2 regions of the Mycobacterium mantenii genome follow, and region 2 is predicted to be linked to the other one. Evidence: predicted binding sites of a transcription regulator. Region 2 holds the regulator's gene; the other holds the start of a gene.

Region 1 (4,418 bases), 2.5 Mb from region 2:
CCACGCCCGGCACCGCCGTGCGTTCCGCCGACTCCGGCATGAACCGCGGACGGCCCAGGTAATCAACCAGATCCGGCTCGTCGATGGTCAGCTGCGCCGGATCCTCGGCCAGCTTGGTGGTCGCCTTGCGCAGCGCCTTGGCCAGCAGCCGTTCGAACTGCCGCACACCCGGCTCGCGGGTGTAGTCGGCGGCGATCTTGCGCAACGCGGCGTCGGTCACCGCGACCTCGTCCTCGGTCAGCGCCGCTCGCTCCCGCTGCCGGGGCAGCAGGTAGTCCCGGGCGATGGCGACCTTGTCGTCCTCGGCGTAGCCGTCGATCTGCACCAACTCCATCCGGTCCAGCAGGGCCGACGGGATGTTCTCGATGACGTTGGCGGTGGCCAGGAACACCACGTCGGACAGGTCCAGGTCCAGGTCCAGGTAGTGGTCGCGGAACGTGTGGTTCTGTGCGGGGTCGAGCACCTCGAGCAGCGCCGCGCTCGGGTCGCCGCGATAGTCGGAACCGACCTTGTCGATTTCGTCCAGTAGCACGACGGGATTCATCGACCCCGCCTCGCCGATCGCGCGCACGATCCGGCCCGGCAACGCGCCCACGTAGGTGCGCCGATGCCCACGAATCTCGGCCTCGTCGCGCACGCCGCCCAGGGCGACGCGGACGAACTTGCGGCCCAACGCCCTGGCCACGCTCTCGCCCAGCGACGTCTTGCCGACGCCGGGGGGACCGGCCAGCACCATCACCGCGCCGGAGCCGCGGCCGCCGACCACCTGCAGCCCACGCTGGGCACGACGCGCCCGCACGGCCAGGTATTCGACAATGCGGTCCTTGACGTCGTCCAGCCCGTGGTGGTCGGCGTCCAGGATTTCCCGCGCGGCCTTCAGGTCCGTCGAGTCCTCGCTCTTGACGTTCCAGGGCAGGTCGAGCACGGTGTCCAGCCAGGTTCGGATCCAGCCGCTTTCCGGGCTCTGGTCGCTGGAGCGTTCCAGCTTGCCGACCTCGCGCAGCGCGGCCTCGCGCACTTTTTCGGGCAGCTCGGCCGCCTCGACGCGGGCGCGGTAGGCCGTGTCTTCGGGACCATCCGGTCCCAACTCGCCCAGCTCCTTGCGGATGGCGGCGAGCTGTTGGCGCAGCAGGAATTCTTTCTGCGTCTTCTCCATGCCCTCGCGCACGTCTTCGGCGATCTTGTCGCTCACCTCGACCTCGGCGAGGTGCTCGCTGGTCCAATCGATCAGCACGCGCAGCCGTTCGGCGACGTCGACGGTCTCCAGCAGTTGCCGCTTCTGCGCGTTGGTCACATAGGACGCGTAGCCCGAGGTGTCCGCCAGGGCCGACGGATCGGTCAGCCTGTTGACGTAGTCGATGATCTCCCAGGCTTCTCGCCGTTGCAGCATGGCCAGCAGGAGCTTTTTGTACTCCACCGCGAGCGCCTTGATTTCGTCGGTCGTCTCGGCCTCGGGGACCTCGGTCACCTCGACCCACAGCGCAGCACCCGGCCCGGACGCTCCCGCCCCGATCTGCGCCCTGCGCTCACCGCGCACCACCGCGGCCGTCCCGCCGCCGGCAATGCGTCCGACCTGCAGGATTTTTGCGATCACGCCGTGGGAGGGATACCGGTCCTCGAGCCGGGGGGCGATCAGCAGCTGCCCGGATTCGCTCGCCTGAGCGGCGTCGATCGCCGCGCGGGCGGCGTCGTCCAGCGCGATCGGCACCACCATTCCGGGCAACACGATGGTGTCAGTGACAAACAGCACCGGCACCGACTTGGCTTCAGCCATCAAATCCTCCAAAACTTGAGTCTGATGCGCTTAACCCAGCCGGGCGCCGGTTTGTTCCCTTCGCGCCTGTGTTCGCCGCGAGCGTGACGCCATCGTCACACTGGACGGCGAGTGTGACGCCGGCGTCACGCCGGAGGCTGAACGGGCCCCAGCCGCTTGAGTTGCGTCACGTGCCGGGGCGACAGCTCTTCCAGGCAGGTGACGCCGAGTAGCGCCATGGTCCGCAGAATCCCGTCCCGGAGGATGTCGATCGAGCGGCACACCCCCGCCTCGCCGCCGGCCATCAGCCCGTACAGGTAGGCCCGCCCGACCAGCGTGCAGCGGGCCCCCAGCGCGATCGCGGCGACGATGTCGGCGCCCGACATGATGCCCGTGTCCACCAAGATCTCGGTGTCTTTCCCAAGCTCACGCGCGACCGTCGGCAGCAGGTGAAACGGCACCGGGGCCCGGTCCAGCTGACGCCCGCCGTGATTGGACAGCACGATGCCGTCGACGCCGCGGTCGACGACGGAACGCGCGTCCTCGAGCGTCTGAATCCCTTTCACGACAAGCTTTCCGGGCCATTGCTCCTTGATCCACTCCAGGTCGTCGAAGGTGAGGCTGGGATCGAACATCGTGCTCAAATACTCGGCGACGGTGCCCGGCCAGCGATCCAGCGAGGCGAACGCCAGCGGCTCGGTGGTCAGCAGGTCGAACCACCACTTCGGGTGCGGCACGGCGTCCAGCACGGTGCGCAGCGTCAGCGTCGGCGGGATCGTCATGCCGTTGCGGTTATCCCGCAGCCGGGCACCGGAGACGGGAACGTCGACGGTGGCCAGCAGCGTGTCGAAACCCGCATCGGCGGCGCGCCGCACCAGCGCCATCGAGCGCTCGCGATCGCGCCACATGTAGAGCTGGAACCACTTTCGGCCCTGGGGAACGGCGGTCACCAGATCCTCGATCGCACAGGTGCCCAGTGTGGACAGTGAAAAGGGGATCCCTGCCCGGGCCGCCGCCTGCGCGCCGGCGATCTCGCCCTCGGTGTGCATCAAGCGGGTGAATCCGGTGGGCGCGATTCCGAACGGCAGCACGACCGGCTGGCCCAGCACGTTCCAGCCGGCGTTGACGTTGCTCACGTCGCGCAGGATCGTCGGGTGAAACTCGATGTCGCGGAAGGCTTGTCGAGCGCGCTCGAGGGAAAGCTCGTCCTCGGCGGCGCCGTCGGTGTAATCGAACGCCGCCCTCGGGGTGCGGCGCTTGGCGATTTTTCGCAGATCCTGGATCGTGTAGGCGGACTCGAGCCGGCGCCTGGTCGCGTCCAACCGCGGTCGCTTGAACTGAATCAGCGGCGCGAGATCGCGCACCTTGGGCACTCGTCGTTGGACCGCCATGTGTGCAACCGTAGTCACATGGCACCGGCGAGCGACCCCTTCGACCTCGAGCGGTTCGTCGACGCGCAGGCACCGGTGTACGGCGACGTGGTCGACGAGCTGCGCTCGGGACGAAAACGCAGTCACTGGATGTGGTTTGTCTTCCCGCAGCTGCGCGGCCTGGGCGGCAGCCCGACCGCGCTGCACTACGGCATCTCGTCGCTCGACGAGGCCCGCGCATACCTGCGGCATGAGCTGCTCGGGCCGCGCTTGCGCGAGTGCGCCCGGCTGGTCAGCGCGGTGCAGGGGCGATCGGTCGGGCAGATTTTCGGCTCCCCGGACGACCTCAAGCTGCGCTCGTCGATGACGCTGTTCGCCCGCGCCACCGACGACAACGAGGACTTCGTCGCGGTACTCGACAAGTACTACGACGGCCGCCAAGACTCGCTGACTCTGGAACGCCTAGGCCGGGCTTAAAATCCGCCAGCCGTGCGGTTCCACGACTAACGCGTCCACCACCTCCTGCGGCGGGGCCGCCGATCCGCCGACAACCTCTGCGCGGGACGTGCCCAGCTCCGGCAGCGACACACGCAGCGGCTGGTCGTCGATATTGAGCACCACCAGCAGGGCGTCGTCACCGTTGCGCGTCTCATAGACGTAGTGCCGGTTCTCCAGCAGCCGTGCGGTGACGGACGCCGCGTGCAGCCAGGGGTAGCGGCGACGCAGCCCGATCAGATACTGGTGCAACCGCCAGATCTCGACGCCGTCATCGTCCAATTGCAATGGGGGAGAGCTGAATTCGGGACGCACCGCGTCATCGCCGCCGTACCTCTCTTCCTTGACGCCCCGGAACCCCAGCTCGTCGCCGGCGTACACGCTGGGCACCCCGCCGGCGGTGAGCAACAGCACCAGCGCGTGGGCCACGTGTTCGGGGTTTTCCAGCCGGCTGGCGATGCGGGTGACGTCGTGGTTGCCGATGAACGTCAGCGGCGCGAATTCGGCCAGAAACTCGTTGTGGCGCTGCAGCGCCCAATCGAGTTCGAAGAAGTTGCGGTCGTTGATGCTGCTCCAGATCGCCTTCCACAGCTCGTATTGCGTGGCCGAGTCGAAGGTCGCGGCCCGCACGACCGCGGCGTAATCGCCGTGGATGAGTTCGCCGACGAACCAGGCGTCCGGGTGGCGCTCGCGGACCCTCGGCAGGGTCGACGCCCAGAAGTGTTGCGGCACGGCGTACGCCGCATCGAGGCGCCAGCCGTCGGCGCCGCGGCCCAGCCAGTGCGTCATGACGTCGACGG
Region 2 (4,418 bases):
TCTTTGTCACGACGGCTATCTGTCGGTGAGTGGGAAGCAGAACACCATCACCCTGACCGGGCACTGCACCAGCGTCAGCGTCTCTGGCAGCGGCAATCACGTCGCGGTCGACAGCACCGATGCGGTGAGCGCGTCCGGGACCGGCAACGTCGTTCTCTATCACTGGGGTTCACCCAAGATCGCGAACGCCGGGACGGCCAACATCGTCCGGCAAGGCTGATTCGCCGGCTGCCGAGCCTAGAATCGGGGCCCGTGAGCCTGGAGGACGTCGAAGCGCTGCGGGTGCTGCGCGCTGCCTTCGCACCCGACGGCTCGGGCCCGGTCGATTCCGGGGAACTCGTCCATCGCTTCTACACCCAGTGGTTCGCCCTCGACGGCTCCGTGCGCGACCTGTTCCCGCCCGAAATGAGCGCCCAGCGGATCGCTTTCGGCCACGCGTTGCACTGGGTGTACGGCGAGCTGGTCGCGCGGCGCGCCCGGGAGCCGGTGGCTTTCCTGGCCCAACTCGGCCGCGATCATCGCAAATACGGTGTGCTGCCGCACCATTACGAGACGCTGCGGAGAGCGTTGTTCACAACGCTGCGTGCCCACTTGGGTGCGGCCTGGACGGGTGCGGTCGACGAGGCGGCCCGGGAGTCGCTGAACCTGATCACCGGGGTGATGAGCGGCGCCGCGGACGCCGACGAGGGACCCGCCTGGTGGGACGGCACCGTCATCGAGCACATGCGGGTGTCCCGGGATCTGGCGGTGGTGCGGCTGCAGCTCGATCAGCCGATGGACTACCACGCCGGCCAGTACGTCAACGTCCATGTGCCCCAATGCCCGCGCCGCTGGCGGTATTTGAGTCCGGCCATCCCGGCCGACCCGGGCGGCGGGATCGAGTTTCACGTCCGGTTGGTCCCCGGCGGCTTGGTCAGCACCGCAATCGTCAACGAAACCCGCATCGGCGACCGGTGGCGGCTGTCCAGCCCGCATGGCGGCCTACGGGTCGACCGGGACGGCGGCGACGTGCTGATGGTCGTCGGCAGCACGGGTCTGGCACCGCTGCGGGCGCTGATCATGGACCTGTGCCGGTACGCGGTCAACCCGCGGATCCATCTTTTCTTCGGCGCCCGGTACCGCTGCGAACTCTACGACCTGCCGACGCTGTGGCAGATCGCCTCGCACAATCCGTGGTTGTCGGTATCGCCGGTCTCGGAATACAACGCCGACCCGTCGTGGGCCGTCGACTATCCCGACGTGACGCCACCGCGAGGCCTGCACGTGCACCAGATCGGCCGGCTGCCCGAGGTGGTGACCAAGTACGGCGGGTGGGGCGACCGGCAGATCCTGGTCTGCGGCGGGCCGGCGATGGTCGAGGCCACCAAGGCCGCCCTGATCGCCAAAGGGACTCCGCCCGAACGCATTCAGCATGACCCGCTATGGAGGTAACCATGCACGTCGTCACCCTGCGCGATCCTTCATCGCCGGTGGTCGCGCAGTTCGTCCCCGAGGCGGGGATGATCGGCACGTCGCTGCGCGACGCCGGTGTCGAGTTGCTGGGCCAGCGCCGCGGCCTGGACGCCTATATCTCGGATGGCAAGACGATGGGGATCCCGATTCTGTATCCCTGGGCAAATCGGTTGGGCGGGAACACCTATACCGCGCGGGACGTCACGGTGACCCTGACGCCGGGAGAAAACGGGGTGCGCGCCGACCCCAACGGGCTGCCCATCCACGGTGTCCTGGCCGCCTACCCGGGATGGCGGACGACAGCCGAGACCGCCCACGAGTTGACCGCTGACCTGGATTTCGGTGCGGATCCCCGATTACTGGCCAGCTTCCCGTACCCGCATCTGCTGACGCTGGCGGTGCGGCTGGCCGACCGGACGCTGACGGTGCGGACGACGGTCATCGCGACCGGTGACCGCGTGGTGCCGCTGTGCTTCGGGTTTCATCCCTACCTGCAGCTGCCCGACGTGCCGCGGTCCGAGTGGATCATCGAGACGCCGCCGTTGCGGCATCTGGGCCTCGACGGCAGCGGGCTGCCGACCGGCGACTCCGAGCCGGAGCCGGCGCGGCGAGAGGCGCTGGGCGACAAGTCTTTCGACGATGCCTACGACGAGGTGGCCGAAGGCGCGGTGTTCGCGGTGTCCGGCGGCGGACGCCGCATCGAGGTGCATTTCGAGTACGGCTATCCGGCGGCGCAGATTTTCGCGCCACCGGCCGAGGACCCCGCGAAGGCGATCGTGTGCTTTGAGCCGATGACCGCACCGACCGACGCGCTGCGCCGCGGCGGCTACCGATGCGCGCGGCCGGGCGAACCGGCGGTCACGCAGTTTTCCCTTCGGCTGGCCTAGCGTCCCCGGCGCGGCTGCCACACCACCACGGCGGTGCTCTTGGGCACCACCGCCAGATCGCGGCGCTGGCTGGCACGCGTCTGCGCCAGTTCCTCGGTCAACTCCTTGATCCGGGCCTGCAGCGCATCGACTTGGTTGGTCAGCTCGATGATGCGCTTGATGCCGGCGAGGTTGACCCCCTCGTCCTGGGAGAGCCGTTGCACCTCGCGCAGCAGGTTGACGTCGTGCTCCGAATACCGCCGTCCCCCACCGGAAGTCCGGCGCGGGCTGACCAGGCCGAGGCGGTCGTAGGTGCGCAGCGTCTGGGCGTGCATGCCGGCCAGCTCGGCGGCCACCGAGATCAGAAAGGTCCGCGCATCCTCTTTGCGATTCTTGGCCATCAGCGGTTACCCGCCCATCCGGCCCGGGGGTCGAAGCCACTGGAACGCTCGGCGGCGGCGTACGCCTCCAGCGCCTCCTGGGCGGCACCCTCCAGATTCGGTGGTACGGCGACCTTTACAGTCACCAGCAAGTCGCCATTACCGCCGCTGCGCTTGGGCACGCCCCGTCCGCGCACCCGCAGGATGCGTCCGTCGGCGGTGCCCTTGGGCACCCGAACCCCGACCTTGCCGTCCAGCGTGGGAACCGAAATGGTTGAGCCCAAAGCCAACTCGGTGAAGCTGACCGGAACGGTCACGGTGAGGTCGTCGCCGTCGCGGCCGAACACCTTGTCCGGGCGCACATGCACGGTCACGTACAAGTCACCCGACGGCGCACCGCGCAACCCGGCTTCACCCTGGCCGGGCAGCCGGATGCGCTGCCCGTCCTCCACGCCAGGCGGGATCCGCACGTTGATGGTGCGGGTGCGGGTGGTGACGCCGGTGCCCTTGCACTCGTCGCAGGGGTGCTCGATGATCGAGCCGCTGCCCCGGCAATCGGTGCAGGGTTCGGAGAAGCCGAACGCGCCCTGGTTGCGGTTGATCACCCCGGAACCGTTGCAGGTGGGACAAACTTTCGGGCTGGTGCCCGGCCGCGCGCCACTGCCGTGGCAGTTGGTGCACGGCGCCGGACTGGTCAGCCGCAACGGCATCGCCACACCCTTGGCGGCCTCGACGAAATCCAGCTGGGTTTCGGTCTCGAGGTCGTTGCCGCGGCGCGGCCGGCTGGGACGGGCACCCGAACCCCGCCCGAACAACCCGCCGAACAGGTCGCCGATGTTGGTGCCGCCGCTGCGGCCGGCGGCGTCGAACAGATCGTTGAGGTTGAATTCAGCGCCGTCACCGCCGACGTTGAAGCCCCCGAACCCGCCGGTGTCGAACCGGCGCCCGCCAAAACCACCGCCGGCGAACAGCCTTCGGGTCTCGTCGTATTCCTTGCGCTTGGCCGGATCCGACAAGACGTTGTGCGCCTCCGAGACCGCTTTGAATCGTTCGCCGGCGGCGGGGTTGTCGGGGTTGGCGTCCGGGTGCAGATCGCGCGCCAGCTTGCGGTAGGCACGTTTGATCTCTTCGGGACTGGCGTCAGAGGAGACGCCCAGCTCCTTATAGAAGTCCTTTTCGACCCATTCACGCTGGGCCATGTCGCGTCACCTCCTCACCTTTCTCTCTTCTGTTGTGCTGATTGTGTGGTCTAGTCACCGGGTGTGCCGGCGTTATCGTCCGATTCGGCCGACGCGGTTTCCCCGGCCGTCGCGGCGGACTCACCGGTAGCGACCGCCGCCTCGCCGTCGCCTTCGACCGTGTCGACGACGCCGACCAGAGCGTGGCGCAGCACCTGCTCGCCCAGCTTGTAGCCCTGCCGCATGACAGTGCCGATCACCGGACGGGAGCCATCGGAGCCGCTGCCCTCGTGCTGGACGGCTTCGTGCAGCAGCGGGTCGAAGTCCTCGCCTTCGGCGCCGAACGCCGACAGGCCCAGACCGGTCAGCGCACTCTCCAGCTTGTCGGCCACCGACCTCAGCGGTCCGGACTCCAGGTCGCCGTGCTTGCGTGCCCGGTCGAGATCGTCGAGCACAGGCAGCAATTGGTTGACGACGGCGGCCTTGGCCCGGTCCGCCGCGGCCTGCTGATCGCGCAGCGCCCGCTTGCGGTAGTTGGCGAA

The links. The regulator HspR, encoded in region 2, represses chaperone genes until heat shock. The targets are predictions, from matches to a motif close to ANNTGAGTNNNNNNNACTCANNT.
Region 1: lon (endopeptidase La) is a predicted target of HspR. The motif match lies at 1,788-1,810, and genes of this name have one in related genera.

What each region holds. Positions count from the first base shown of each region.
Region 1 covers NZ_AP022590.1:1,327,862-1,332,279, forward strand. The annotation lists gene lon (endopeptidase La) at 1-1,774, opposite strand, end outside; gene G6N50_RS05980 (alpha-hydroxy acid oxidase) at 1,900-3,144, opposite strand; gene G6N50_RS05985 (DUF1810 domain-containing protein) at 3,163-3,600, shown strand; gene G6N50_RS05990 (alpha-amylase family glycosyl hydrolase) at 3,586-4,418, opposite strand, start outside.
Region 2 covers NZ_AP022590.1:3,832,385-3,836,802, forward strand. The annotation lists gene G6N50_RS17340 (DUF3060 domain-containing protein) at 1-220, shown strand, start outside; gene G6N50_RS17345 (FAD-binding oxidoreductase) at 253-1,431, shown strand; gene G6N50_RS17350 (aldose 1-epimerase) at 1,434-2,339, shown strand; gene G6N50_RS17355 (heat shock protein transcriptional repressor HspR) at 2,336-2,719, opposite strand; gene dnaJ (molecular chaperone DnaJ) at 2,719-3,897, opposite strand; gene grpE (nucleotide exchange factor GrpE) at 3,948-4,418, opposite strand, start outside.